DNA from 4 places in the Streptomyces dengpaensis genome. Region 2 is predicted to be linked to each of the others. Evidence: riboswitches for the same ligand, from Rfam matches in the RefSeq annotation. Region 2 holds a riboswitch; each other region holds the start of a gene.
The links. A riboswitch is a leader RNA that binds a small molecule or an ion and turns the genes downstream of it on or off. The one in region 2 is predicted to bind cyclic di-AMP.
Positions count from the first base shown of each region.

Region 1: another riboswitch for cyclic di-AMP. It lies ahead of C4B68_RS10060 (M23 family metallopeptidase); the one in region 2 lies ahead of C4B68_RS23720 (LysM peptidoglycan-binding domain-containing protein).
Region 3: another riboswitch for cyclic di-AMP. It lies ahead of C4B68_RS15650 (C40 family peptidase); the one in region 2 lies ahead of C4B68_RS23720 (LysM peptidoglycan-binding domain-containing protein).
Region 4: another riboswitch for cyclic di-AMP. It lies ahead of C4B68_RS21480 (M23 family metallopeptidase); the one in region 2 lies ahead of C4B68_RS23720 (LysM peptidoglycan-binding domain-containing protein).

Region 1 is NZ_CP026652.1:2,219,073-2,226,348, reverse strand. It holds gene C4B68_RS10075 (DNA gyrase/topoisomerase IV subunit A) at 1-2,133, opposite strand, end outside; gene C4B68_RS10070 (M16 family metallopeptidase) at 2,396-3,742, shown strand; gene C4B68_RS10065 (M16 family metallopeptidase) at 3,739-5,127, shown strand; cyclic di-AMP (ydaO/yuaA leader) riboswitch at 5,342-5,502, shown strand; gene C4B68_RS10060 (M23 family metallopeptidase) at 5,516-6,280, shown strand; gene C4B68_RS10055 (GntR family transcriptional regulator) at 6,611-7,276, shown strand, end outside.
Region 2 is NZ_CP026652.1:5,120,846-5,128,121, forward strand. It holds gene C4B68_RS23710 (cytochrome P450 family protein) at 1-531, opposite strand, end outside; gene C4B68_RS23715 (transglycosylase family protein) at 1,015-1,938, shown strand; cyclic di-AMP (ydaO/yuaA leader) riboswitch at 2,122-2,285, shown strand; gene C4B68_RS23720 (LysM peptidoglycan-binding domain-containing protein) at 2,290-2,967, shown strand; gene eno (phosphopyruvate hydratase) at 3,239-4,519, shown strand; gene C4B68_RS23730 (FtsB family cell division protein) at 4,637-5,113, shown strand; gene C4B68_RS23735 (DUF501 domain-containing protein) at 5,212-5,736, shown strand; gene C4B68_RS23740 (Ppx/GppA phosphatase family protein) at 5,870-6,811, shown strand; gene C4B68_RS23745 (NAD(P)/FAD-dependent oxidoreductase) at 7,235-7,276, shown strand, end outside.
Region 3 is NZ_CP026652.1:3,447,358-3,454,633, forward strand. It holds gene C4B68_RS15635 (M23 family metallopeptidase) at 1-107, shown strand, start outside; gene pcrA (DNA helicase PcrA) at 185-2,674, opposite strand; gene C4B68_RS15645 (SMP-30/gluconolactonase/LRE family protein) at 3,148-4,152, shown strand; cyclic di-AMP (ydaO/yuaA leader) riboswitch at 4,417-4,589, shown strand; gene C4B68_RS15650 (C40 family peptidase) at 4,597-5,838, shown strand; gene C4B68_RS15655 (tellurite resistance/C4-dicarboxylate transporter family protein) at 5,981-6,997, shown strand; gene C4B68_RS15660 (hypothetical protein) at 7,020-7,276, opposite strand, start outside.
Region 4 is NZ_CP026652.1:4,622,639-4,629,914, reverse strand. It holds gene trmB (tRNA (guanosine(46)-N7)-methyltransferase TrmB) at 1-371, shown strand, start outside; gene C4B68_RS21485 (PrsW family intramembrane metalloprotease) at 415-1,752, shown strand; gene C4B68_RS21480 (M23 family metallopeptidase) at 1,977-3,005, opposite strand; cyclic di-AMP (ydaO/yuaA leader) riboswitch at 3,017-3,174, opposite strand; gene C4B68_RS21475 (hypothetical protein) at 3,428-3,694, opposite strand; tRNA gene C4B68_RS21470 (tRNA-Met) at 3,917-3,990, opposite strand; gene C4B68_RS21465 (dihydrofolate reductase family protein) at 4,038-5,198, opposite strand; gene C4B68_RS21460 (DUF6817 domain-containing protein) at 5,427-5,978, shown strand; gene C4B68_RS21455 (DoxX family protein) at 6,154-6,693, shown strand; gene C4B68_RS21445 (TetR/AcrR family transcriptional regulator) at 7,086-7,276, shown strand, end outside.

The DNA.
Region 1 (7,276 bases), 2.9 Mb from region 2:
GGAGATCACCTTCGCGCCGTCGGCGAGCTTGATGCCCGCCATGCCGCCCGCCGCGCGGCCCTGCGGGCGCACCTGCGAGGCCTGGTAGCGCAGCAACTGAGCGTCGTCCGTGATGAAGACCAGGTCCTCCTCGCCGGTGCGCAGCTCGACCGCGCCGACGATCCGGTCGCCTTCCTTGAGCGTGACGACCTCCAACTCCTCCTTGTTCGAGGGGTAGTCGGGCACCACACGCTTGACGACACCCTGCTCCGTGCCGAGCGCCAGGCCCGGCGACGACTCGTCGAGCGTCGTCAGGCAGACCACCGTCTCGTCCGGCTCCAGGGAGGACAGGAACTCCGAGATCGGCGCGCCCCCGGAGAGGTTGGGCGCCACCGCCGTCTCCGGCAGCTGCGGGAGGTCGATCACGTTCAGGCGGAGCAACCGGCCCGAGGACATGACCGCGCCGATCTCGCCGCGGGCCGTCGCCGGCACCGCGGAGACGATCACGTCGTGCTTCGTGCGCCTGCCGTCCGTGTCCTCCCCGAAGGGGGCACCGTTCACCGTGCGCGCCGTCAGCCCCGTCGAGGACAGCAGGACGCGGCACGGGTCGTCCGCCACCTGGAGCGGGACCGCTGCGACGGGGGCGCCCGCGGACTCCAGGAGCACGGTGCGCCTCTCGGTGCCGAACTTCTTGGCCACCGCGGCCAGTTCGCCGGAGACCAGCTTGCGCAGCTCCGCGTCCGAATCCAGGATGCCGGTCAGCTCGTCGATCTCGCCGTTGAGCCGGTCGCGCTCCGACTCCAGCTCGATACGGTCGAACTTGGTCAGGCGGCGCAGCGGCGTGTCCAGGATGTACTGCGTCTGGACCTCGCTCAGCGCGAAGTGCTCGATCAGGCGCTCCTTGGCCTGCGCCGAGTTCTCGCTGGAGCGGATGAGGCGGATGACCTCGTCGATGTCCAGGAGGGCGACGAGGAGGCCCTCGACCAGGTGCAGCCGGTCGCGCTTCTTGCTGCGGCGGAACTCGCTGCGGCGGCGTACGACGTCGAAGCGGTGGTCGAGGTAGACCTCCAGGAGCTCCTTGAGGCCCAGCGTGAGCGGCTGGCCGTCCACCAGCGCCACGTTGTTGATGCCGAAGGACTCCTCCATCGGCGTCAGCTTGTAGAGCTGCTCCAGGACGGCCTCCGGCACGAAGCCGTTCTTGATCTCGATGACCAGACGCAGGCCGTGCTCACGGTCCGTGAGGTCCTTGACGTCGGCGATGCCCTGGAGCTTCTTCGCCCCGACCAGGTCCTTGATCTTGGCGATCACCTTCTCCGGGCCGACGGTGAACGGCAGCTCGGTGACGACGAGCCCCTTGCGGCGCGCCGTCACGGTCTCCACTGCCACGGTGGCACGGATCTTGAAGGTGCCGCGGCCCTTCTCGTACGCGTCCCTGATCCCGGAGAGGCCGACGATCCGGCCGCCGGTGGGCAGGTCGGGGCCCGGGATGTGCTTCATCAGCGTCTCGAGGTCGGCGCCCGGGTGCCGGATGAGGTGGCGGGCGGCGGCGATGACCTCGCTCAGGTTGTGCGGCGGCATGTTGGTGGCCATGCCGACGGCGATGCCCGACGCGCCGTTGACCAGGAGGTTCGGGAAGGCGGCGGGCAGGGCGACGGGCTCCTGCTCCTGACCGTCGTAGTTCGGCGTGAAATCGACCGTGTCCTCGTCGATGGACTCGGTCATCAGTGACGTCGCGTCGGCCATCCGGCACTCGGTGTAACGCATGGCGGCCGGCGGGTCGTCGTTGCCGAGCGAGCCGAAGTTGCCGTGGCCGTCCACGAGCGGCAGGCGCATCGAGAAGGGCTGGGCCAGGCGCACCAACGCGTCGTAGATCGACGCGTCGCCGTGCGGGTGGAGCTTACCCATGACCTCGCCGATGACGCGGGCGCACTTCACATAGCCGCGGTCGCGGCGCAGCCCCATCTCGTTCATCTGGTACACGATGCGGCGGTGCACGGGCTTGAGGCCGTCGCGGGCGTCCGGCAGGGCTCGCGAGTAGATGACCGAGTACGCGTACTCGAGGAAGGAGCCCTGCATTTCGTCCACGACGTCGATGTCGAGGATCTTCTCCTCGTACGAGTCGTCGGGCGGGGTCTTCGTGCTGCGGCGGGCCATCGCTGCTGCGACTCCTTCACAGTCTCTGCCGGGGCATGAGTGGGATCTGACGCCGACCATTGTGGACCGCCCCACTGACAACGCCGACCGCGACCCGTCCGTAGCGGGCCCGGGAGGGCTCCTGGGCCGCGGCCGTGACGTCCGGGAGTCTCGCTCTCGGCGTACGAGGTGCGGGAACTTCGCCAGCTGTCGGCGCGCTTGCATACAGTGGCAGGACCGACAGGATTTCGCAGTTTCCGCGATCGAAGGGACGTACATGCCCATGGGTCACACGGCCACAGCCGAGGCAGGCTCCGGCGGCCTGACAGCGACCGAGCACCGCCTGGCCAACGGCCTGCGCGTCGTGCTGTCCGAGGACCACCTGACCCCGGTCGCGGCGGTGTGCCTCTGGTACGACGTCGGCTCGCGCCACGAGGTCAAGGGGCGTACCGGCCTGGCTCACCTCTTCGAGCACCTGATGTTCCAGGGCTCCGGGCAGGTGAAGGGCAACGGCCACTTCGAGCTCGTCCAGGGCGCCGGCGGCTCGCTCAACGGCACCACGAGCTTCGAGCGCACCAACTACTTCGAGACCATGCCCGCCCACCAGCTGGAGCTCGCCCTCTGGCTGGAGGCCGACCGCATGGGCTCCCTGCTCGCCGCGCTCGACGACGAGTCCATGGAGAACCAGCGGGACGTCGTCAAGAACGAGCGCCGGCAGCGGTACGACAACGTGCCCTACGGCACCGCGTTCGAGAAGCTGACCGCGCTCGCGTACCCCGAGGGCCACCCGTACCACCACACCCCGATCGGGTCGATGGCGGACCTGGACGCGGCCACCCTGGAGGACGCCCGCGCGTTCTTCCGCACCTACTACGCGCCCAACAACGCGGTCCTGTCGGTCGTCGGCGACATCGACCCGCAGCAGACGCTCGCCTGGATCGAGAAGTACTTCGGCTCCATCCCCGGGCACGAAGGCAAGCCCGCCCCGCGCGACGGCTCGCTGCGCGAAATCATCGGCGAGCAGCTGCGCGAGGTCGTCGAGGAGGAGGTCCCGGCGCGCGCCCTGATGGCCGCCTACCGGCTCCCGGAGGACGGCACGCGCGTGTGCGACGCGGCCGACCTGGCGCTGACCGTCCTCGGCGGCGGCGAGTCCTCCCGGCTCTACAACCGGCTGGTACGCCGCGACCGCACCGCCGTCGCGGCCGGGTTCGGCCTGCTGCGCCTGGCCGGGGCGCCCTCCCTGGGGTGGCTGGACGTGAAGACGTCCGGCGACGTCGAGGTCCCGGTCATCGAGGCCGCCGTCGACGAGGAGCTCGCCCGGTTCGCCGAGGAGGGCCCCACGGCCGAGGAAATGGAGCGTGCCCAGGCCCAGTTGGAGCGCGAGTGGCTGGACCGGCTCGGCACGGTCGCGGGCCGCGCCGACGAACTGTGCCGGTACGCCGTCCTGTTCGGCGACCCGCAGCTCGCCCTGACCGCCGTGCAGCGCGTACTCGCGGTCACCGCCGAGGAGGTCCAGGAGGTCGCCAAGTCCCGCCTGCGCCCCGACAACCGCGCGGTGCTCGTCTACGAGCCGACCGCCACCGAAGACACCGACGCCGCCGACGGCACCGACGAGGAGGCGGCGAAGTGACCGAGCTCGCCACCATGGACTTCCACCCGCAGCCCCAGGCCGGCAAGGCCAAGCCGTGGGCCTTCCCGGCACCCGAGCGCGGCACGCTCGACAACGGCCTGACCCTGTTGCGCTGCCACCGCCCGGGCCAGCAGGTCGTCGCCGTCGAGGTGATCCTCGCCGCGCCGCTGGAGGCCGAACCGGCGGGCCTCGACGGCCTCGCCACGATCATGGCGCGTGCCTTCTCCGAAGGCACCGACCGTCACTCCGCCGAGGAGTTCGCCGCCGAGCTGGAACGCTGCGGCGCCACCCTCGACGCGCACGCCGACCACCCCGGCGTGCGCCTGTCACTCGAAGTCCCCGTCTCGCGCCTTTCCAAGGCGCTGGGCCTGCTCGCCGACGCCCTCAGGGCACCGGCGTTCGCGGACAGCGAGGTCGAGCGACTGGTCCGCAACCGGCTGGACGAGATCCCGCACGAGATGGCCAACCCGGCCCGCCGCGCCGCCAAGGAGCTCTCCAAGGAGCTGTTCCCGGCGACCTCGCGCATGTCGCGCCCGCGCCAGGGCACCGAGGAGACCGTCCAGAAGATCGACTCGGCGGCCGTACGCGCCTTCTACGAGAAGCACGTACGCCCCGCGACGGCCACCGCCGTCATCGTCGGTGACCTGACCGGTGTCGACCTCGACGAGCTGCTCGCCGACACGCTCGGCGCCTGGACCGGCTCGTCCGCCGAGCCGCGCCCCGTGCCGCCGGTGAGCGCCGACGACACCGGCCGCGTGATCATCGTGGACCGCCCCGGCGCCGTCCAGACGCAGCTGCTCATCGGCCGTGTGGGCGCCGACCGGCACGATCGCGTCTGGCCCGCCCAGGTGCTCGGCACGTACTGCCTCGGCGGCACCCTCACCTCGCGCCTGGACCGCGTCCTGCGCGAGGAAAAGGGCTACACCTACGGTGTGCGGGCGTTCGGCCAGGTGCTGCGCTCGGCACCGGACGCCACGGGCGTCGCCATGCTCGCCATCAGCGGCTCTGTGGACACCCCGAACACCGGTCCGGCGCTCGACGACCTCTGGAAGGTGCTGCGCACCCTCGCCGCCGAGGGGCTGACGGACGCCGAGCGCGACGTCGCGGTACAGAACCTGGTGGGTGTGGCGCCCCTCAAGTTCGAGACCGCGGCGGCCGTCGCGAGCACGCTCGCCGACCAGGTCGAGCAGCACCTGCCGGACGACTACCAGGCGACGCTGTACCAGCAGCTCGCCGCGACCGGCACCGTGGAGGCCACCGCGGCCGCCGTGAACGCGTTCCCGGTGGACCGTCTGGTGACGGTCCTGGTGGGTGACGCCGCGCAGATCGAGGAGCCGGTCAAGGCGCTCGGAATCGGCGAAGTGACCGTCGTCCGGGCCGAGTAGAACGGCGCGACTCCCTGAGGGCCCAGGTGACTGCAGAGTCACCTGGGCCTCCTTTTACCCTGCCTTCGTCCTCAGTTGTCCGTATTGGTAGGGAGGTTGCCTGTCTGACCTGTGGCATGCGCTACAAAAGCCGTGATCCGTTTGTTGTTTGAAAGATGTCCCGTTTAGCGTCGGTCCGGCTGTTCGTCAGGCAGTGCGCCGCGCCCGCGGCACCGGACAGTCATCGCCGAGTCCCCGTACGGCGCGAGCCAGGGGAGCCGGGGACCCACACGCAGTCCCTGGGGTGAATCGGACGGCCCTCCTCGGAGGGGGTCCGTAGGAGACCTTCCTGCTCCGAACCCGTCAGCTAACCCGGTAGGCGAGAAGGAAGGAAAGGATCAGCCTCTCCATGGCGTTCATCTGTGGCACCGGGAAGCACCGCCGACCGGGCCGGGTGAAGCGTACGACCACGAACGCCGTCGGCGTCGCGGCGCTCACCACCACCGGTGTCATCGGAACCCTGGCCTCCCCGGCGCTCGCCGCGGACACCTCCGTCGAGCAGACCGGGCTCATCCCGGTCATCACGATCGGCGACTCGGTCGCCGAGCAGATCGACGCGCAGGCCGCCGCCCAGCAGCAGGCCGCCGACGAGGCCGCCGCGGAGAAGAAGGCCGAGGAGGCCACCCGCAAGCGGGCCGCGGAGAAGGCCAAGAAGGAGCGCGAGGCCAAGGAGCGGGCCGCCCGCGAGGCAGAACGCAAGCGCCTCAACTCCTTCGTGCCGCCGATCACCGGCTCGTACATCTCCACCGGCTACAAGGCAGGCGGCAGCCTCTGGTCCTCCGGTAGCCACACCGGTGTCGACTTCCACGCCGCGTCCGGCACCACGGTGCACGCCGTCGGCTCCGGCACGGTCGTCACAGCCGGCTGGGGCGGTGCCTACGGCAATCAAGTCGTGATCAAGATGCATGACGGCACGTACACCATGTACGGCCACCTGTCGTCCGTCGGTGTCTCCGTGGGGCAGACGGTCACCCCGGGCCAGCGGATAGGCGTCTCCGGGGCCACCGGCAACACCACCGGGCCGCACCTCCACTTCGAGGCGCGTACGACCTCGGAGTACGGCTCGGACATCGACCCGGTCGCGTACCTGCGCTCGCACGGCGTGAACGTCTGATCCCCGCACGGTCCGGCCGCACGGCATGCACGTCTGATCCCCGCACGGTCCGGCCGCACGGCGTGAGCTCTGACACACACACGGTCCGGCCGCACGGCATGCACGTCTGACGGCCGCATTCCTCACTGCCTCACCGCCGCTTCACCGCATCCGATGCCCCGGCTCGCCGAGCCGGGGCATCGGCGTTTCGTGAGACCGTCGTTACGGGGGCTGTCCAAAAAATATCCATGGATTCCGGGCCGCCATCGGAAATTCGGGCTTCCTGCAATAGAGTCACTGAACAAGCGTCAATCGATGGCGTTTCGCGGGGATTAAAGCGGAGGTCCGGTCATGCGTATTCCGGCGCACTCGGTATGCACGGCGATCCGTGACGACATCGTCGCGGGTGTCTACGAGCGAGGCGGCCGGCTCACCGAGGAACTGCTCGCGCGCCGCTACGGCGTCTCGCGCGTCCCCGTGCGCGAGGCCCTGCGCACGCTGGAGGCCGAGGGCTTCGTGGTCACCCGCCGGCACGCGGGCGCGTGCGTCGCGGAGCCCACCGAGCAGGAGGCCTCCGACCTGCTGGAGATGCGCATGCTCCTGGAGCCGCTGGGCGCCGCGCGGGCCGCGCAGCGCCGCACCGAGGCCCACCTCAAGGTGCTCCGAGGCCTGGTCAGGCTGGGTCAGGAGCGGGCCAGGAGGGGCAACAGCGAGGATCTGCGTTCCCTGGGCGGCTGGTTCCACGAGACGCTCGCGCAGGCCTCCGGAAGCCCCGCACTGACCTCCACGCTGGCCCAGCTGCGGCACAAGATCGCCTGGATGTACGCGGTCGAGGCGCCGGCCGACCCCGCGGAGTCCTGGGCGGAGCACGGCGGCATAGTGGACGCCGTCGCACGCGGCGACAGCGAGCGGGCCCGGGCGATCACGGCCCTGCACACCGAGCGCGCGACGGCCGCGCACCGGCTCCGATTTCCCGGTAACGGAGATCGGCCGGAACGTGTGAGGACTTCGCAACAT
Region 2 (7,276 bases):
GATCATCATTCCTGCCCAGTCCCGGAAGTCGTCCTGGTCCTCGCTGGGGACGCCGAGCAGGTCACAGATGGCGTAGATGGGGAGGGGGAACGCGAACTCGTGAATGAGGTCGGCGCTTCCGGTGGGCGCGAATTGGTCGATGAGATGGTCGGTCAGCTCTTGGACGCGGGGCGCGAATTCGGCTACTCGGCGGGGTGTGAACGCCTTGGAGACCAGCCGGCGAAGCCGCGTGTGGTCCGGCGGATCGATGTTGAGCAGATGAGTCATGAGGTTGGCGCTGCGCTCGCCGGGGATGCCCGTCTTGCTCTTGCCCTGGGCGTCTTCGGAATGGTGGACGGGATTCTTGGAGAGCCGCTGGTCGGCGAGCGCCTGCTTGGCGTCCGCGTACCGGGTCACAAGCCACGCCTCGACACCGCTGGGAAGGGTGGTGCGGTGTACGGGGGAATGCTCGCGGAGCCACGCGTAGGCGGGGTACGGATCGGTGGCGAACTCCCAGGTAAAGAGTTCGGGTTCGATATGTGGGGCGTTCACGGGGTGACGTTACCTGGAGTCGCGTCGTGTGGGTGAGGACGCCGATCTGCGCAATTCCCCTTCAACTGCACAGAGTGACAGGTAAGGTTCCCAAAAACGGCACCGGCCAGCGTGGTTTGCGCACGCTTCCTGTGGAGGTCACGCCCACTCGGTAGGTGCGCCGAGAACCTCGGCAGGCGCGGCCGAGAGCCTCGCGAAGCGCACCGGAAAACCTTGGTAAGCGCACAGAAGAACCTCGGCAGGAATGTCGGAGAACGGTCGCCTATCCTCCCAAAAGTGACATTCCCTCAACTCTGTGATCTTCACGTGATCTCTGCTGCATCGACTTGTGACAAGCGTTCGAGTGCGGATACGTTCAACCGTCAACGCGGCCCATCCGTCGCTGTAGTCACCTGCTGTCACGCGAAAGGCTTCCGCATGCTCTCCGGGAACGGCCGTCATCGTCGCCCCCGTCAGGCCCCGGCCCTCATCGTTGCCGCAGGGGTGACCGGATCGGCCATCGCGATCCCGTTGCTCGGCGCCACCAGTGCGAGCGCGGCCGACGGCACCACCTGGGACCGGGTCGCGGAGTGCGAGAGCGGTGGCGCCTGGAGTGCGAACAGCGGCAACGGGTATTACGGCGGGCTGCAGTTGACCCAGGAGAAGTGGGAGTCGTACGGCGGCCTCGTCTACGCCCCGAGCGCCGACCAGGCCAGCCGCTCGCAGCAGATAGCCGTCGCCGAGAAGATCCTCGACGACCAGGGCCTCGTCGCATGGCCGACGTGCGGACCGCTCAACGGGCTCAGCAGACACTCGGGCGACGTCGAGGTCGACACGGGGGTTGTGGGCGATTCGCCGAGCTCATCCGGTTCTTCGTATTCCTCTGGTTCCTCGGATTCATCCGAGTCGTCTGAGTCGTCTGGTTCACCCGCTGCGTCCGGTTCGTCCGGAGCGGAGGGCTCCGACTCCTCGGCCGGCTCCTCCTCGAATGAGAGCTGGAAAGCGACGAAGTCCGACGGCTCCTCCGGTGCCTCGCGGGATTCCGGCGGCTCGGACACGGTGACGGGTGAGAGTGACGAGTCGGACAAGTACGGCCAGAACGGCGACTCTTCGGGTACGTCGACCGGCGCCGGGCGCCACCGTGGCGGCACTGCCGACGAGGCCGCGACGGACGACGTGACCGACGGCCGTACGGACGGGTCTTCCGGGCGGCACGCCTCACGTGGCTCCGGCGCCTCCCGTGACGCCGCCGACGGCTCGTACACCGTGCGCGCCGGGGACAACCTCTGGGCGATTGCCGACACCCTTGACCTCGAGGGCGGATGGACCGAGCTGTACGCCGAGAACAAGGAGACGGTCGGCGCCGATCCCGACCTCATCCTCCCCGGTCAGAGCCTTGCAGTTGGTGTCGAACCGGACGAAAAGTAGCGGGAGTTCGCGTCCTGGTTCGCCGTGGAATGTCCGGTTTGGCGCGAGTGAGAGATGGATCTCAAAGGCCCTGATCGTCTTTGGAATTCGGCCGATTGCCTGCCTACGGTCATCACCGCTCGCCACAGCGGGCCCCGACGGTCGCAACGCCGAGTCCTGCCAACGGCCGTACGGGAACAGTCGTCGCGTCAAGCGCCGTAGGCAGGAGCGGGGGACCCAAGGTAAGTGCCGCGCCCGGTAGTTGACCGGGAGTGGCTTGGGGTGAAGTCGTGCGCCAGGGGCGCGCGGCCGGGCACTCACCCGCCCGAACCCGACAGCTCACCTCGCAGGCGTCGGTGAGGGGATCACTCCATGCTGTTTTCCAGCAAGGTCAAGCGCCGCCGCCCGTCCGTCTTCCACCGGACCACCCGTGTCGCCGCGCTCGCCGGTGTCGCCATCAGCGCCCCGCTGGTGGCGTCCGGCACCGCTTCCGCCGCCACCGCCTCCGAGTGGGACGCCGTCGCCCAGTGCGAGGCCGGCGGCAACTGGTCCATCAACACGGGCAACGGCTTCTACGGCGGCCTGCAGTTCTCGCCCTCCACCTGGGCCGCGTACGGCGGCACCGCCTACGCCCCCACCGCCGACCAGGCCTCCAAGTCCGAGCAGATCGCCATCGGCGAGAAGGTCCTCGCCGGGCAGGGCAAGGGCGCCTGGCCGAACTGCGGCACGAGCCTGTCCAGCACCCCGTACGACGGGGGTACGAGCAGCGGCTCCAGCGCGCCGGCCGGCACCACCGACACCCGTACGACGGAGCAGCCGGCCTCCCGTTCGGCCGAGCGCCCGGCCGCCGAGGCGACCGTCACCACCCCGACCGGTGAGAAGGTCAAGAAGGGTGACGGCGAGTACAAGGTCGTCGAGGGCGACACCCTCGGCGCGATCGCGGAGAAGAAGAACGTCAAGGGCGGCTGGCAGAAGCTGTTCGAGCTGAACAAGGACATCATCGACGACGCGGACGTCATCTACCCGGGTCAGCAGCTGCACCTCAGCTGACGACCCGCCCTCCGTCCGCGCGGACTCCCCCCGTCCATGCGGACTCCCCGCTCCGGTGCGTGTTCCCCCGCGCGCACCGGAGCGGGGCTTTTTGTTCCCGAATGAAACAATGTTTACCCTCGGTTCTGCCCGTGTTCCGTCCACAGGGTGGGTGAGCGGCTGGCCGATCGCCCCGAGCCGGTTAGGCTCATCTCGCAGAACTCTCACCGTGCAGCACCCTGCCGGGCCCACGCCCGGCGTACCCCGCGTCACATCCCAGAAGGAGATGCTCGTGCCGTCCATCGACGTCGTCGTAGCCCGGGAAATCCTCGACTCGCGAGGCAACCCCACCGTCGAGGTCGAGGTCGGCCTCGACGACGGCAGCACGGGTCGTGCCGCCGTCCCGTCCGGCGCCTCCACCGGCGCCTTCGAGGCCATCGAGCTCCGCGACGGTGACCCCAACCGCTACCAGGGCAAGGGTGTCGAGAAGGCCGTCCTCGCGGTCATCGAGCAGATCGGCCCGGAGCTCGTCGGTTACGACGCCACCGAGCAGCGCCTGATCGACCAGGCGATGTTCGACCTGGACGCCACCGACAACAAGGGCTCGCTCGGCGCCAACGCCATCCTCGGCGTCTCGCTCGCCGTCGCCCACGCCGCCTCCGAGGCGTCCGACCTCCCCCTCTTCCGCTACCTGGGCGGCCCGAACGCGCACCTGCTGCCCGTTCCGATGATGAACATCCTGAACGGCGGCTCGCACGCCGACTCCAACGTGGACATCCAGGAGTTCATGATCGCCCCGATCGGCGCGGAGTCCTTCTCCGAGGCGCTGCGCTGGGGCACCGAGGTCTACCACACCCTCAAGAAGGTCCTGAAGAGCAAGGGCCTGTCCACCGGCCTCGGCGACGAGGGCGGCTTCGCCCCGAACCTCGGCTCCAACCGCGAGGCCCTCGACCTCATCCTCGAGGCGATCAAGGAGGCCGGTTACACCCCCGGCGAGCAGATCGCCCTGGCGCTCGACGTCGCCGCGTCCGAGTTCTACAAGGACGGTTCCTACCTCTTCGAGGGCAAGGAGCGCTCCGCCGCCGAGATGACCGAGTACTACGCCGAGCTCGTCGACGCGTACCCGCTCGTCTCCATCGAGGACCCGCTGTTCGAGGACGACTGGGCCGGCTGGAAGGTCATCACCGACAAGCTCGGCGACAAGGTCCAGCTCGTCGGCGACGACCTGTTCGTCACCAACCCGGAGCGCCTGGCCCGCGGCATCGAGGACGGCGCGGCCAACGCCCTGCTGGTCAAGGTGAACCAGATCGGTTCGCTGACCGAGACCCTGGACGCCGTCGAGCTGGCCCAGCGCAACGGCTTCAAGTGCATGATGTCCCACCGCTCCGGCGAGACCGAGGACGTCACGATCGCCGACCTGGCCGTCGCCACCAACTGCGGCCAGATCAAGACCGGCGCACCGGCCCGCTCCGAGCGCGTCGCCAAGTACAACCAGCTGCTGCGCATCGAGGAGATCCTCGACGACGCCGCGGTGTACGCCGGCCGCAGCGCCTTCCCGCGATTCAAGGGCTGAGCTTCAGCTTCGTAGAAGAGCAGGAGAAAGGCAGTAGGAAGCGTCGTACGTACGTCCCCGTACTCGGTCCCGTACCGTGTGCGGGGACGTACGTACGTGTGAAGGGGAGGCGGGGACATGGCCGTGAAGGACCGGGACCGGTTCTCCACCGCGACCAGGCTGCGGCTGCTCGGCGAGCAGACGGCGGCCCGGGTCTACCGCTCCCAGACCAAACGCCAGGCCCGCCGTTCGCGGCTCACGGGACGGGCAGCGCTTCTGGCCCTCGTCCTCTGCTCCCTGATCGTGGCCCTCGCGTACCCGATAAGGCAGTACGTGTCCCAGCGCGCCGAGATCGCCGATCAGGAGCGGCAGCGGGAGCAGGCCCGCGAGCGGGTCGAGCAGCTGCGCGACCTCAAGGCACGCTGGCAGGACGATGCCTACGCCGAGCAGCGGATCCGGGAGCGGCTGCACTATGTAATGCCGGGCGAGACCGGCTACGTCGTGATCGACCCGGACGCGGCGAAGCAGTCCCGCACCGACCTGGGGGCGGCCGACCGTCCCTGGTACGCCAACCTCTGGGACGGCGTGGACAAGGCCGACGCCGCCGACCGGTGACCGATGGCCTGACCGATGGCCTGACCGATGGCCGGCGCACCCTGGGACACCGTCGGCCACTGAACGTGAACTGACCAGAAAGACATGTGACTCACGGCATGGAAACGCCACCGCCGCCCACCCCGCGCACCGAGCCGACCGACGCGGACGTCGAGGCCTTCAAGCAGCAGCTCGGCCGGCCGCCGCGCGGGTTGCGCGCGATCGCGCACCGGTGCCCGTGCGGGCAGCCGGACGTCGTCGAGACGGCGCCGCGTCTTCCCGACGGGACGCCGTTCCCGACGACGTACTACCTGACGTGTCCGCGGGCCGCGTCCGCGATCGGCACGCTCGAGGCCAACGGCGTCATGAAGGAGATGACGGAGCGGCTGGCGACCGACCCCGAGCTGGCCGCCGCGTACCGGGCCGCCCACGAGGACTACATCGCGCGCCGCGACTCCATCGAGGTGCTGGAGGGCTTCCCGAGCGCGGGCGGCATGCCGGACCGCGTGAAGTGCCTGCACGTGCTGGTGGCCCACTCGCTGGCCGCGGGCCCGGGCGTGAACCCCCTCGGCGACGAGGCGATCGCGATGCTGCCGGAGTGGTGGGCCAAGGGGGCGTGCGTGGTCCCGGAGACCGGGGACTGACTTCTTTCGCCCCCGCCGCCCCTACCCGTCCCGTACTGGGGGCTCCGCCCCCAGACCCCCGTATCGCGCTTCGCGCTCGTCCTCGAACGCCGGACGGGCTGAAGATTTCCAGCCCCACAGGAGACCAGACACCATGACCAGGGTCGCTGCCATCGACTGCGGCACCAACTCCATCCGGCTGCTCGTCGCCGACGCGGACCCGGACACCGGGGAACTCGTCGAGCTGGACCGGCGGATGATCATCGTCCGGCTCGGGCAGGGCGTCGACCGGACCGGACGGCTGGCCCCGGAAGCGCTGGAGCGGACGTTCGCGGCGTGTCGTGAGTACGCGGCGGTCATCAAGGAGCACGGGGCCGAGCGGCTCCGGTTCGTCGCCACCTCGGCCTCCCGTGACGCCGAGAACCGCGACGAGTTCGTACGGGGCGTGCTGGACATCCTCGGCGTCGAGCCGGAGGTCATCTCCGGTGACGAGGAGGCGGAGTTCTCCTTCATCGGCGCGACCAAGGAGCTGAAGGGCAGGGACGACCTGACCAAGCCCTACCTCGTCGTGGACATCGGCGGCGGTTCGACCGAACTCGTCGTGGGCGAGGAGCATGTGCGCGCCGCCCGGTCGGTGGACATCGGCTGCGTACGGATGACGGAGCGGCACCTGGTGCGCGAGGGGGTCGTCAGCGATCCGCCGACGCCCGCTCAGGTCGAGGCGATCCGGGCGGACATCGAGGACGCCCTGGACCTCGCCGAGCAGACGGTGCCGCTGCGCGAGGCGCACACGCTGGTCGGGCTCGCCGGCTCGGTGACCACCGTCTCGGCGATCGCCCAGAACCTCCCCGAGTACGACTCGGCCGCGATCCACCACTCCCGCATTTCCTACGACCGGGTCCGCGAGATCACCGAGTGGCTGCTGGCCTCGACGCACGCCGAGCGCGCCACGATTCCCTCGATGCACCCGGGCCGCGTGGACGTCATCGCCGCGGGTGCCCTCGTCCTCCTCTCGATCATGGAGCGGATCGACGCCCAGGAGGTCGTGGTCAGCGAGCACGACATCCTCGACGGGATTGCCTGGTCCGTGGCCTAGGCCACGGCTCGGACACCTCGACTGAGCAGGTCGGAAACCGTATGAGCGCACCTGCAGGGCGCCGAAGAGCCTCTTGGTGACGTGTCGTCGGGAAACTTCGTGAAGTTCTTCACAAGGAAAAGGGCCCTGCTGGGCGAGGAATTCTCGCCAGGGGTCACCCGGAAGGGTTGAGGTGGTCCAGGAGCGTGCTCGCAGGAGCGGCCCGAGGCCGGCGCCTGCGGGTGAATCGGGGGTCTGGTCCAGTCGGCCCGAAAGGCCGGAGCGGCAGCTCACGAGGCCTTGACAACGGTCCGCACCGGACAGCGGTTCCCCTGGACCGGCATGACCTGCGTCACGTGGGCCGCGCAGTGTAGCAGAGACCCTGCAAAAGCTTGTGAAGGGGCGCACGAGCGACCCCCCAGGGGCAGGTGGATACTCGAATGCATGAGCACCACGGAGCGTCCCAGGATCCTCGTAGTAGGCGGT
Region 3 (7,276 bases), 1.7 Mb from region 2:
CCGGCAACTCCACCGGGCCGCACCTGCACTTCGAGGTCCGCCCGGCCGGTGGCTCGGCGATCGACCCGCTGTCGTGGCTGCGCAGCCACGGCCTGGACCCGACGTAAACAACCGTCGGGCCTGAGCACGCAGAACCGCTGGGCCAGCCACCGTCGGGCCGGCCCTCACTGCCCTGCAGACTGCCCTACAGCTTCTCCACCGGCGCGTACCGCAGCAGCAGCCGCTTCGGCTTCGCCTCTCCGAAGTCGACCGTCGCCTCCGCGTTCGCACCCGTCCCCTTCACGCCGACGACGGTGCCGAGGCCGAACTGGTCGTGCGTGACCCGGTCGCCGACGGCCAGCGAGACCACCGGCTTCTCGGAGACACCGCGGCGCGTCGCGAACCCGGAGGCACCCGAGGCGGCCGACCGCGCGCGCGAGGACGACAGAGACGCCGCGACACCCGAGGCCGGACCGGACGGCATGGGAGCCGTCGCACCCGTGCGCTTCCAGTCCATGTGGGTCTCCGGGATCTCCTCCAGGAACCGCGACGGCGGGTTGTACGACGGCTGCCCCCACGCGCTGCGCATGGAGGACCGGGTCAGATACAGCCGCTCCCGCGCGCGCGTGATGCCCACGTACGCCAGGCGCCGCTCCTCCTCCAGCTCCTTCACCTGTCCCAGCGCGCGCATGTGCGGGAAGACGCCGTCCTCCATGCCGGTCAGGAAGACCACCGGGAATTCGAGGCCCTTGGCGGTGTGCAGGGTCATCAGGGTGATGACGCCGTTGCCGTCCTCCTCGTCCGGGATCTGGTCGGAGTCGGCGACCAGCGCGACCCGCTCCAGGAAGTCGGAGAGCGATCCCGCGGCCTCGCCCTCACCGGACTCCTGCTCGAACTCCAGGGCCACGGCGGCGAGTTCCTGGAGGTTCTCGATACGGGTCTCGTCCTGCGGGTCGGTCGAGGCCTGCAACTCGGCGAGGTAGCCGGTGCGTTCGAGGACGGCCTCCAGGACGGTGGCCGGGCCCGCGCCCGAATCCACGATCGTCCGCAGGTCCTCCATCAGCGTGTTGAACCGCTTGACCGCGTTCGTCGAGCGCGCCGCCATCCCGTACGCCTCGTCGACGCGGCGCAGGGCTTGCGGGAAGCTGATCTTCTCGCGCTGCGACAGCGCGTCGATCATCGCTTCCGCGCGCTCGCCGATGCCGCGCTTGGGCACGTTCAGAATCCGGCGCAGCGGGACCGAGTCCTCGGGGTTGGACAGCACCCTGAGGTACGCCAGGACGTCCCGGACCTCCTTGCGCTCGTAGAAGCGCACGCCGCCGACGACCTTGTAGGGCAGGCCGACGCGGATGAAGACCTCTTCGAAGACACGGGACTGCGCGTTCGTACGGTAGAAGACGGCGACGTCGCCCGCCCTGGCCTCGCCCGCGTCGGTGAGACGGTCTATCTCGTCGGCGACGAACTGCGCTTCGTCGTGCTCGGTGTCGGCGACATAGCCCGTGATGTTCGAACCCGCGCCCGCGTTGGTCCACAGGTTCTTGGGGCGGCGGGATTCGTTGCGCTCGATGACGGCGTTGGCCGCGGACAGGATCGTCTGCGTGGAGCGGTAGTTCTGCTCGAGCAGGATCGTCGTCGCGTCCGTGTAGTCCTCCTCGAACTGGAGGATGTTACGGATGGTGGCGCCGCGGAAGGCGTAGATCGACTGGTCGGCGTCACCCACGACGCAGAGCTCGCCGGGATCGCTGTCGGCGGGCCCCACCAGCTCCCTGACCAGCGCGTACTGCGCGTGGTTCGTGTCCTGGTACTCGTCGACCATGACGTGGCGGAAACGGCGGCGGTAGTGCTCGGCGACGTCCGGGAAGGCGCGGAGCAGGTTGACCGTCGTCATGATCAGGTCGTCGAAGTCGAGCGCGTTGGCCTCGCGCAGGCGGGACTGGTACAGCGCGTAGGCCTGGGCGAGGGTCTTCTCGAAACCGTCGGCGGCCTGGTTCGCGAAGTCCTCCTCGTCGATCAGCTCGTTCTTCAGATTGGAGATCTTGGCGCTGAAGGACTTGGGCGGGAAGCGCTTGGGGTCCAGATCCAGATCACGGCATACGAGCGCCATGAGCCGCTTGGAGTCGGCGGCGTCGTAGATCGAGAAGGAGGACGTGAAGCCGAGCTTCTTGCTCTCGCGGCGCAGGATCCGGACGCACGCGCTGTGGAAGGTCATCACCCACATCGCGTTGGCGCGCGGGCCCACAAGGTGCTCGACGCGCTCCTTCATCTCGCCCGCGGCCTTGTTGGTGAAGGTGATCGCGAGGATCTGACCCGGGTGGACATGCCGCTCGGCCAGCAGATACGCGATCCGGTGCGTGAGCACGCGCGTCTTGCCGGAGCCCGCGCCGGCCACGATGAGCAGCGGGGAGCCGGAGTGCACCACGGCCGCGCGCTGGTTCTCGTTCAGCCCGTCCAGGAGCGCCGCCGGGTCCACGGCGGGCCGGTGGGCGCCGTCGCGGTAGTACCCTCCCCCACTCTCGGCTCCGCTCGAGCGGGGGGACCCCCATCGGTCCGGCGGCACGTCGAACTTCCCGCCGAACAGATCGTCCGGAATCGACTCCGGTACGTGATCGTCCTCGGGCGGCGGCGGGGGCTCCTCCTCATGCCCCCGCGAGGGCTTGAGGTCCGCCAGGAAGCTGTCATCAAAGAGGCTGCTCATCGCTCTCCGAGTCTAGGCCGCCCCACTGACAGCCCGCCGCCACCCTGAAAACTCGACCGGATCTCGTGACGCGGCCCGGACATCTCGTGCCGCGATGACCGCTCCGCTCCCAGGTCGCCTGACCCGCCAGTCCACGGCCTGGGCGCGTGGCCCCAGCCAGGGGCGCGTGGCCCAGCCAGGGGCGCCTGGGCGCCTGGCCCGGCCTGGGGTGCCAGGCCCGGCCTGGGGCCTTGCCCGGCTCAAGATTCACCCCAGGTCCTGGTGGATCAATAGCTTGCCGTGCAGGATCAAGAAGCATCACAAACGACGAACAAGCAGTCCCGCTTCTCCGGCCTCGCCGCGCGCGCGTGGACGCCCTGCGCGGCGACACCGAGACCTCCGTCGTCCCGCCGGAGCCGCGCCACCGCCGCATGCATCTCCACCACCGCACGCATGACCCCCGACGTCGCCGACGCCCAGGCAGGGAGCCTGCTGTGACCCTCAACCGCCGCCTGATCTCACCCCGCCGCTGGACCCCGCCGCCGGCCCCGGCCGACCGGGGCCACACACCCGCCACCGGCCGCTTCGTCGTCGGCCGCCGCCTCGCGACCGGCGGTCACGGCCCCGAGGACGTGGTATTCGACCGGCGCGGCGGCCTGCTCACCGGGCTCGCCGACGGCAGCGTCGTCCGCATCGACCCGGCCACCGGCACCCGGACCGTCGTGGGCAACACCGGCGGACGCCCCCTGGGACTCGAACCCTCAGCCGACGGCAGCGTGCTGGTCTGCGATCACGACCGGGGGCTGCTGCGCATGTCCGCCGACGGGTCGGTCCGCGTCCTCGTCGACACCGTCGCGGGCAGGCCCCTCACTTTCGCCAGCAACGCGGTCGAAGCCCCGGACGGGACGATCTGGTTCACCGTGTCCAGCAGACGCTGGGACGTGGACCACTACCTCGGCGACATCATCGAGCACTCCTGCACCGGGATGCTTCTGCGGCGCGACGTCGACGGCACGGTCACCGTCCTCCTGGACGACCTCAAGTTCGCCAACGGCCTCGTGCTCGCCCCGGACGCCTCGCACCTGCTCGTCGCCGAGACCGCCGGGTACCGGGTGAGCCGCTACTGGCTCACCGGCCCCGAGGCCGGGACCCTCGAGCCGTTCGCCGAGAACCTCGCCGGCCTGCCCGACAACATGAGCCTCGGCAGCGACGGGCTCGTGTGGGTCTCGCTGGCGGCTCCCCGCAACGCCCTGCTGGACAAGTTGCTGCCCCTGCCCGGGCTCCCCCGGATCCTGCTGTGGAACCTTCCCGAGGCCGTGCGCCCCAAGCCGGAGCCACTCGCCTGGGTCATGGCCTACGACCTCGACGGCCGGCTCGTCCACGACCTGCGCGCCGACGACGGCTCGTACGGGTTCGTGACCAGCGTCGCCGAGTACGACGGCACGGTGGTGGCGGGCAGCCTCCATGCCGACGACGTCGTCGTCCTCGCGATCCCCTGAGGCTCCTCAGGCTCCCGAGGCAACCTGAGGTGTATTCATCGCCGTGTCCGCGCGTCGCGGCGCACGGCCTCGCTTCTGCCACCCGCAGCGCAATCCGAGCATCTCACCACAGATCACCCCGAATGGTCCGCGCGAGGCGAGCCACATGGTCAAGGTCACGAAAATGTATCGGGCATATCGCACATCAACCTTCACAGGGGCCACACGACTTGGCTAGCGTGCCGGGCAGGCCGCTCGACCCCCACCGGCGAACGTCGCCGGGCCGTGCGGCCTCCGCCGAATTCGGTGCGCCCTCGCGGCAGCCGGAACCGGGGACCCACCGACCTTGGGGTGAATCGGTCCAACTGCCCTGCCGGGCAAGGACCGTAGGGCAATCCTTCCGGAGCCACCCGCCCGAACCCGACAGCTAACTCGGTAGGCGGACGACGGAAGGAGATGCCTCCCTTGGCGTCGCATCGCACACCACGCCCCATAGGCACGCGCATAGCGGGCATACGGACCCCCGCCGCTCTCGCGACGGCGGCCCTCACCTCCGTCGCGCTGCTCTCGCAGACGGCGAACGCCACGCCCTCGGCCGAACCCAAGCCGAGCCTCGAAGAGGTCGAGAAGAAGGTCGACGACCTCTACCACCAGGCCGAGACGGCCACCGAGAAGTACAACGCGGCCAAGGAGAAGGCCTCCAAGCAGCGCGAGCGCGTCGACACCCTCCGTGAGGACGTCGCCCAGCGCACCGAGAAGCTCAACACCGCGCGCGAAGAGCTGGGTTCGTTCGCCGCGGCGCAGTACCGCACCGGGGCCGCCGCCCCCGGCACCGCGACCCTGCTGCTCGCCGACGACCCGCAGGACTACTTCGACCAGACCCAGCTGATGGGCCGTCTGACCACCCGCCAGAAGGCGGCCGTCGACGACTACATCACCGAGCAGACCGCCACCGCGAAGAAGCGCGAGGAGGCCGCCAAGAGCCTGCAGACGCTGACCACCACGCAGAACACGCTCAAGACGTCCAAGGCCGAAGTCCAGAGGAAGCTCTCCGAGGCCCGCGCGCTGCTCTCGCAGCTGACCGCCGAGGAGAAGGCGCGGCTCGCGGCGATCGAGAAGAAGAAGCAGGAAGAGGCCGAGCGCAAGGCGGCGGAGCTGGCCAAGCAGCAGGCCGCGGCGGAGGCCGCGGCCGCGGAGAGGGCGGCCGCTGAGGAGGCTGCCCAGCAGGAGTCGTCGTCCACGGCCGACTCGTCGTCGGGCTCGACCGACTCGTCGTCGGGCTCGACCGGCACGTCGTCGGGCTCGACCGGCACGTCGTCGGGCTCGGCCGACGCGGACTCCTCATACGCGACGCAGGCGGCCAAGGCTGTCGCGTTCTCCCGCGCGCAGATCGGCAAGCCGTACGTCTGGGGCGCGACCGGCCCGGACTCGTACGACTGCTCCGGCCTCACGCAGGCCGCCTGGAAGGCCGCCGATGTCACGCTCCCGCGCGTCACCTACGACCAGGTGAACGCCGGAACCACCGTCTCGCTCGCCAACGCCCAGCCCGGTGACCTGGTGTTCTTCTACGACGACGTCACCCACGTCGGCGTCTACATCGGCAACGGCATGATGATCCACGCGCCGAAGCCGGGGACGTACGTGCGCGAGGAGTCGATCTACTACGACGGCACGTCGGCGATCCACAGTGTGGTGCGTCCGGCGTAACGCGCCTCTGCGGGCAGCGCTCTGTGCGGGGCACGCGCGCGTGGATGCTTTTCGAGCTCCACGCGCGCGTGCCCCTCGTTTTCGTACCCCACACGCGCGTGCCCCGCGGGCAACTCGGCCGGAGATCCCTAGCATCAGGCGCATGCCAGCCATCTCCCAGCTACGCGCCTGGTGGGCGCAGCGGCCGCCCGCCTCCGGTGCCGCCGTCATGGCCACCGGCGTCATCTCGGTCGGGCTGCACCAGACGGGCTACGAGACCCTGTCCCGTATCGCGCTCGCCCTGGCCGCCGTCGCGTGGCTCGCGCTCGCCGCGGACTTCGCCGTACGGCTGGTGCGGGATCCGCAGCGGTGGCTGAGGGAGGCGGGCACGCCGCCCGGGCTCACCGCCGTCGCGGCGACCACCGTGCTCGGGACGCGCGTGTCCGCACTGGGGTGGCATGAGGTGGCCGAGGCCCTGATGGCACTGTCGGCCGTGCTCTGGCCGGTGCTGCTCGTCGTCCTCGCACGGCAGCACCGGGAGCGTCGTATGGCGGGAGGCGTGTTCCTCCTCTGTGTGGCCCCGCAGGGCCTCTCGGTGCTGGGCGCCACGCTCGCCATGGCCGTGGGCGCGGAGTGGCTCGCGCATGCCGCGCTGGTGCTGTTCTGGCTGGGGCTCGTGATGTACGGGGTGGCGCTCGCGCACTTCGATCTGCGGGAGGTGGTGCGAGGCGCCGGGGACCAGTGGATCGCGGGCGGCGCACTGGCCGTCTCGGCGCTGGCCGGGGCCAGGCTCATCGACGCGCACCACGTGAACCCGTACCTGTGGAACGACGACGACCAGGGCGTCCTGCGCACCGTGACCGTCGCACTGCTCGTGCTCTACCTCGTCTGCTACGTCGTCCTCCTCGTCGCGGAAGTAGTGTGGCCGCGCCCGCGCTACGACGTACGGCGCTGGGCCACCGTCTTCCCGATGGGGATCACGGCGGTGGCGACCCTGGCGGTCGCGACCGCCCTCGGCATCTCCTGGCTCAAGGGGCCGGGGCAGGTGCTGCTGTGGGTCGCGGTGGCGGCGTGGCTGGCCGCCGCGGCGGGGGCCGTCCGCTCGATCCAGGCGACCGGTACGACCGGCGCTTCCGGTACGACCGGCGCGACGGGTACGACCGGCACGGTCAGGCCCTGAGCACCACGATGAAGACGCTCGGTCAGGTCCAGAGCACCGCGACGAAGATGTTCGCGGTGGTCAGCAGACCGACGAGCCCGAAGAGGCCCTTGTCCACCTTCTCGTCGTCCCGCTTCACATAGACGAGCCCCAGGATCACGATCAGCAGGGCCAGCTTCACGCCGATCTTGATGTTGTTGACCGGGTCGTCGTCGGCCTGGTTGAGACCGACCAGTACGACACCGGTGACCAGCATGGTCAGCGCGCCGTGCAGCATCGCGGGGACGAAGCGGGCGGTGC
Region 4 (7,276 bases), 500 kb from region 2:
TCCCGCCGGAGTCCCTGAGCGGCCTGCGCGTGTACTTCCCCGACCCCTGGCCCAAGAAGCGGCACCACAAGCGGCGGCTGATCCAGCCGGAGTTCCTCAGCCTCGTCGCGACCCGCCTCAAGCCGGGCGCGATCGTGCACTGCGCGACCGACTGGGAGCCGTACGCCGAACAGATGCTCGAGGTACTGACCGCACACCCGGACTTCGAGAACACCCAGCCCGACGGCGGCTACGCACCACGTCCCGGCTTCCGCCCGCTGACCCGGTTCGAGGGCCAGGGACTGGACAAGGGCCATGTGGTGCACGACCTTCTGTTCCGCCGGGTGGAGCACCCCGCCGAGCACACCCCCGGGCACCCCGCCACCGACTGAGGCGCCGTCGCGGGCCGCGCCGTCCCTCGTTAGGGTCAATGCCGTGGCCACCTGCCCCCCGCACCCGACGCATCCCAGCGGTCCCTCCGGCGGTGCGCTGCGGCACGCGCACTGGTGGCAGCGCCGATGGGTCAGATACGGCACGCTGATCACGCTGCTCGCGATCTCCGGGCTGGTGATCCTGGCCCTCGTCCGCGAACAGACCGGCACCCAGGGCTTTCTCGTCGGCCTGGGCCTCGCCGTGTTCCCTGTACCGCTGCTCATAGCCGCCTTCTGGTGGCTGGACCGGGTCGAGCCCGGCCCCTGGCGGAACCTGCTCTTCTCCTTCGCCTGGGGTGCCGGCGCGGCCGCGCTCATAGCGATCGTCGCCAACAGCTTCGCGACCAGATGGATAGCGACCACGACCACGGATCCATCCAGCGCCGACACCCTCGGCGCGACGGTCATAGCGCCCATCGTCGAGGAGTCCGCGAAGGCGGCGGCCGTGCTGCTGGTCTTCCTCTTCCGCAGACGCGACTTCACCGGGATCGTCGACGGGATCGTCATAGCCGGGGTCACCGCCACCGGCTTCGCGTTCACCGAGAACATCCTCTACCTCGGCACCGCCTTCGGCACCGACCAGCTCAGCGGCGAGAGCGGGCTCGCGTCCGTCACCGCCGCGACCTTCTTCGTCCGCGTGGTGATGTCGCCCTTCGCGCACCCGCTGTTCACCGTGCTGACCGGCATCGGCTTCGGCATCGCGGCACTGTCCGCCGAACGCCACCGTCTGCGCCGCGTGCTGCTGCCCCTGGCCGGACTGCTGCTCGCCATGGGCATGCACTCCGCCTGGAACGGTTCGGCGAGCTTCGGGGAGTACGGGTTCTTCGCGGTCTACGCCGCGTTCATGGTGCCCGCGTTCGGGCTGGTGACCTGGCTGGCCATCTGGACGCGGCAGCGCGAACTGCGCACCGTTCGCTCGGAACTGCCCGCGTACGCCGCTGCCGGGTGGCTGACCGTGCCGGAGCCGTACGTGCTCGGCTCGATGCGGGCGCGGCGGCTCGCCCGCGAGTGGGCAGGCCACCGCTTCGGGAAGGCCACGGCCCGCTCGGTCGCGGAGTACGAGGCATACGCGACCTCGCTGGCGTTCCTGCGTCACCGGGGCCGCCGGGGCCGCGCGGGCGCCGACTTCGTCGTACGGGAACGGGAGTTGCTCGACGCGCTGTGGCGCCGCCGGGAGATCGCCCGGCCGGCCCTGGCGTACGCGGCGCAGACGACGGCTCCGGTGCCCCAGCCGTGGCCCGCGTACGGATACGCCTACGGGTACGGGCAGGCGCCCGCGTACGCCCGTCCGTACGGAACCGCCACGGCGCCGTATCCCGCGTACAACCCGTATCGCTCGTAGCGGCAGAACCAGGTCGCGCGCACCGGAAACCGGCAGCCCTGACGTCGGGGGGTTGCCGTCAGGACCGCCGGGGATCGAGGGAACGCAGGCACGCGTCAGAACCGCAGGGGTCGCCCGCACGCGTCAGATCCGTACGGCTGAGGAGCCCGTACGGATCAGACGGCTGAGGAGCCCGTACGGATCAGACGGCTGAGGAGCCCGTACGGATCAGGCGACCGTACGGATCAGAGGCTGATCCCCTTGTCGCGGAGCCACGCCGCCGGGTCGATCCCGGTGCCGGAGCCGCCGGAGTGGACCTCCAGGTGGAGGTGCGCCCCGGTGACGTTGCCGGTCGCGCCCACGCGTCCGATGATGTCGCCCGTGTTGACCTTCTGGCCCACGCTGACGCTGATCGAGGACTGGTGGGCGTACCACAGCTCCGTACCGTCATCCAGGGTGAGGACCGTGCGGTAGCCGTACGAACCGCTCCAGCCCGCCTCGGTGATCGTGCCGGTGTGGATCGCCTTGAGCGGCGTGCCCGTGGGCGCGGCGAAGTCGAGGCCGGTGTGGTAACCGGAGGACCAGAGCGCGCCGGCCTGACCGAAGGTCGAGGTGATGGTGTACGAGGAGGTCGGCAGCGTGTACTGCTTGGCCAGCTCGGCCAGGCGCTCGGCCTCGGCCTTCCTCGCGGCCTCCTCCTCCGCCTTCTTCTTCGCGGCGGCGGCCTCGGCCCTGGCCTCTTCCTCCGCCTTGGCTGCGGCTTCCGCGGCCTTCTTCGCGGCGGCGGCCTCGGCTGCCTCCTGGGCCGCGGTCTCGGCCTGGTCCTGCTGCTGGTCGGCCTGGGCCATGATGCGGGTGCGCAGCGCCTCGCCGGCGTCGGTGGTGCCCTGCTCGGTGTCGGCGGAGGTCACGCCGACGCTGCTGAGCGCGGTCGCGGAGCCCTTGGGCGCCTCGGGAGTGTCGTCCGAGATCAGCGAGCCGACGTTCGGCAGGTCGGGCATCGAGATCGACACCGGCGCCTTGCCGGGCGCCGCGGTGGCGATGCCACCCGCGCCGACGGCGGCTATGACACCGACGCCGAGAACCGTGGAACTGCGGGCGAGTCCCCCACCGCGCTGCTTGCTGACGCGATGCCGGCCGCGAACGGGGCGGACGGACTCCTCAGTGGGGTTCCACTCCTCCCATGGGCCCTCGTCGTTGCCGTAGGCGTAGCCGAAGGTCTGTGTGTCGTTCGGCGCGAACGAGGTTGGCTGGGCGGGCCGGTTGGACGCCACGTGGGCGCACTCCTTTCCTTCCTTCTCGCCTACCGGGTTAGCTGACGGGTTCGGAGCAGGAAGGTCTCCTACGCGCGTCAACCACGGCTTGCTCCACCGTGAAAGACGCTCGATTCACCCCAAGTTGGTGGTTCCCCGGTTCCCTTGCGGAATTCGGCGCGTGCGCACGGAGCCGCCTCTTGTGACGGCTGGGACGACCGCGCTGCGTTATCGAACGTTAATAGACCCGGGCACCGGATTCCAAGCCGTTCCGACTGATCGTTAACGCTTTTGGCCAGGACTTTGGGGTCAGCATCGGCGAAAATAGGGCGAGTTGACCATGATTCATAAACGTACCTTTGCCTGACGGCACGTCAGTTGTTATGCGGAGGGGCACCGTCCGATCACCTCACGTGACAACGATCAAGAAACGGCACAAACGATCAAGAACCCTGCGGGGTCGGCTCCGGCGGGGTGAGGTACTCGTAGACGGCTCCGGCGGCGATGAGCAGCCCGGGCAGCGCCCGGACGAAGGCCCGCGCGTACGAGATCCCGCGCCGGCCCGGGTCCGCCGCACCGGGCGGCCGGGTGACCCCCGGGCCGGAATCCGAGTCCGCGAGGCCGGTACCGGGCGCGGGGTCGCCGGGCAGCCGCCTACCGGACCGGCCGTATGGACCCTCGGCCCGCTGCTCGCCTGCTTGCTGCCCCACTCGTCCAGGCTTCCCGGAGCGGGGGTGGCGGGCGACCGGTGTGGACCGACCGGGGGACGCGCGTGGAGGCCCGCCGCGGCCCTCAGCCGCCAGCGATCAGCAGCGGCTGTGAGGCGGCGGACGCCCGTCGGACACCGCAACCACCGAGGGCGAACACCGAGGCAAAACACGGCAAACACCGAGGGCCGGAACTCTCATTCGAGTTCCGGCCCTCGGTTTCAGTAGCGGGGACAGGATTTGAACCTGCGACCTCTGGGTTATGAGCCCAGCGAGCTACCGAGCTGCTCCACCCCGCGTCGTTGAAACCAGTGTACGCCATCCGCGGGACCCCCAGCACACACGTTTACGCGCGCTCCCTCCCCGGTTCAGCCAGAAGGTGCCGGTTGGGCGCCTTGGCCCGCTCCTCGTACTCGGGCAGGACGACGACATCGGCGCCCGCGGCCGCGAGCAGCCCGCTCCCGTCGGCCCCCGCGACGAACGTGTCCGGCTCGCGCCAGGCCGTGACGACCCGCCGTACTCCCGCGTCGAGAATCAGCCGGGCACACGGCGCAGGCCGCGAAGCGCGCCGGGCGCAGGGCTCCAGGCTGCTGTAAACCGTGGCGGAGCCGAGGCGCGGATCGGCGGGGTCGATCTTGGCGAGCGCCGCCTCCTCGGCGTGCACCACGGAGTCGCCGCCCTCACGCGAGTGCCCGCGGGCCAGCTCGGTCCCGTCGGCGGCCACCACCACCGCGCCCACGCTGAACGCGGTCTCCGACGGCGGGCACAGCTCCGCCAGCTCACAGGCGAGCGCGAGCCAGTGCCGGTCCGCGGCGGAGGCGAGAGCCTCGGTGCCGGGCGCCGTGGGGACGTACCGGATGAGGACGACGTCCCCGACGGCCCGTGTCTCCACGAGCCGCATCCGGCCGGGCGGGTACGCCCCGGGCCCGAACAGCCGCGGCGCGTCCGGCTCCCCCACGAAGAGCGGCGCGACGGCGAGCTGCAGCTCGTCCGCGAGCCCGTCCCGCATCAGCTGGGTGTGGACCCGCCCGCCACCTTCGACCATGAGGCGCCGCACACCTCGTACGTCATGAAGGTGTTCGAGCAGCACACGCCAGTCGATTTCGGCCCCGGTCGGGACGACATCGACGCCGGCGACGCCGCGCAAGAGGTCCCCGGCCCTCCCCGCCCCCTTGTCCGTCGTATAGACGACCTTCTCGCCGCCCGTGTGCCAGAACCGCGCCGCCGGATCCAGGTCGCCGGACCCGCTGACCGCGACCTTCAGCGGGTACTCGGGGCGCCCGGCGGCGACCCGCGCCGCGCGCCGTTCGGCCGAGTTGACCAGGAGCCGCGGGTTGTCGGCGCGGATCGTGCCCGCGCCGACCAGGATCGCGTCGCTGGACGCCCGTACCTCGTCGACCCGGTCGAAGTCGGCCGGGCTCGAGAGCAGCAGCCGCTCGGGGCCGGTGTCGTCCAGGAAGCCGTCGAGGGAGACGGCGGCGGACAACAGAACGTAGGGATGGGGCATGGGGGCGCGCCCTCCAGCTCGCAGGAGATTCAGTGGTGATCGCAGGAGATTCAGTGGTTAGAGGTCCCAGCTTTCACTACTCCATCCTGGCCCTGCTGTCCGAGGCACCCGTCCGGCGGCCGCGGATGGCGCCTCCGCCGTTTCCCGGACGACCTCCATTGACTGGCCTGCTGTCCCGGCAGAGGATCCCTTGAGTGGGCCGACGGGCCCCGTCAGGAGGAGTGGCCCGTGGACGCACCGGCACCGACCGCCGCGGAAGCCCTTGCCCTGCTGCGCCGGCTCGGCGCGCAGGACATCGACCACCCGGGCGGCACCCTGCTGGCCCACCTCATCCGCGTACGGGACCGGCTGACCCGCTGGGAGGCCCGCCCCGCGCTCCAACTCGCCGGGCTGTGCCACGCGTTCTACGGCACCGACGGCTTCGCCACCGCCCTCCTGCCGACCGACCGCCGGGCCGAGCTGACCGCCGTCATCGGTGCCGAGGCCGAGGCCCAGGTCCACTTCTACGCGAGCTGCGACCGGACGGCCTCGTATCCGACCCTGGCGGACCCGGCCCCGGCCTTCCACGACCGTTTCACCGGCCGCACGTGGGCGCCGCCCCTCCAGCAGCGCCGCGACTTCGCCGAACTCACCGCCGCCAACGAACTGGACCTCGTCGACGAGAACCCTCAGTGGCGAGCCCGGTGGGGCCCCGACCTCCTGGCGCTGTTCACCCGCTTCCGCCCGCTGCTCAGCGACCACGCCCGGCGCGACTGCGCGAGGACCCTGGGAACACCCTGAACAGCCGCAACAGCGGTCCCATCGCAGCGCACGTGTGGCGTACGTAACATTGAAGCCTGCGGCTGGGTGAAGCCGCCCCGGTGATCCCCCCGTCCGATCGCGATCCGATCGTGCCGGTTCCTTGGGTGGTCGGCCGGCACCGCCTGGGGAGCCTCAGGCAAGAAGAGAGCTCCCGATGAAACTCACCGCTGCGCAGTTGCGCGCCTCGCCCGAGCCCGCGGGGTCGCCGACGATCTCCGCGGGCGACTGCGGTCTGCTCCTTCTCAGGCTCACCTTCGGCCTGATCCTGGCCGGCCACGGCGCCCAGAAGCTCTTCGGGATCTTCGGCGGCTCCGGTCTGTCCGACACCGCCGACGGTTTCGCCGCCCTGGGCTACCGCCCCGGAATGGTCTTCGCCGTCATCGGCAGCCTCTCCGAGTTCCTCGGAGGGCTGGGGCTGGCGGTCGGGCTGTTCACCCCCCTGGCGGCCGCCGCCATGATCGGCGTGATGATCAACGCCATGGTGACCGTCACCGGCGAGCACGGCCTGTGGGGGACCGAAGGCGGTGTGGAGTACAACGTCTCCATCGCCATCGTCGCCCTCGCCGTCGCTGCCATCGGCCCCGGGCGACTCGCCCTGGACCGCTGGTTCCGCTGGGGGCAGGGCGGCTGGGTGGAAGCGGCCGTCGCCCTCTTCCTCGGCGGCATCGGCAGTGCCATCGTGCTGAGCCTTTGACATGCCCACCGCCCTGAAGGGTGGTGATTCTGGCCGTCCTTACCGAGTGCTGTGCCGCTACGCGGCACGGTCTGCGGCAGGGATTCCGTGGCTTCCTGCTTCGTGGCGCTGTGCGGGGACGAGTCCTGGTCCTACCGGCGCTCCACAGGCTGCAACCGCCGGTCCGGCGGCCGTCTTGACGTTCTCCGCGGCGTTGGCAACAGTCCCGGCCGGTCCTCGGCCAGCCAGCCCCGCGCCACCAGCCGCTCAAAGGCCAACGGCCTGGTGGGCCGGTTCCGGGAGCCACCGTGCAGCCCGAGGCCGGTCGCCCGGCTTTGCAGCACGTTGCGGTCCGCGCCGTGAGCAAGGCCACACCCGCGAATTCGAGGGTCCCCTCATGTTACGCTGGGCGCGTGAGCGACCGACACGTCCTGTCCGCGCCTCAGGCGCCGGCCAAACCGCTGCGCCGTGACGCGCAGCGCAACAGGGACGCGATCGTGGCCGCCGCTCGCAAGGCCTTCGCCGAGCAGGGTCTGGACGCTTCCCTGGAGGGCGTCGCCCGCGAGGCCGGCGTCGCGATCGGAACGGTCTACCGGCACTTCCC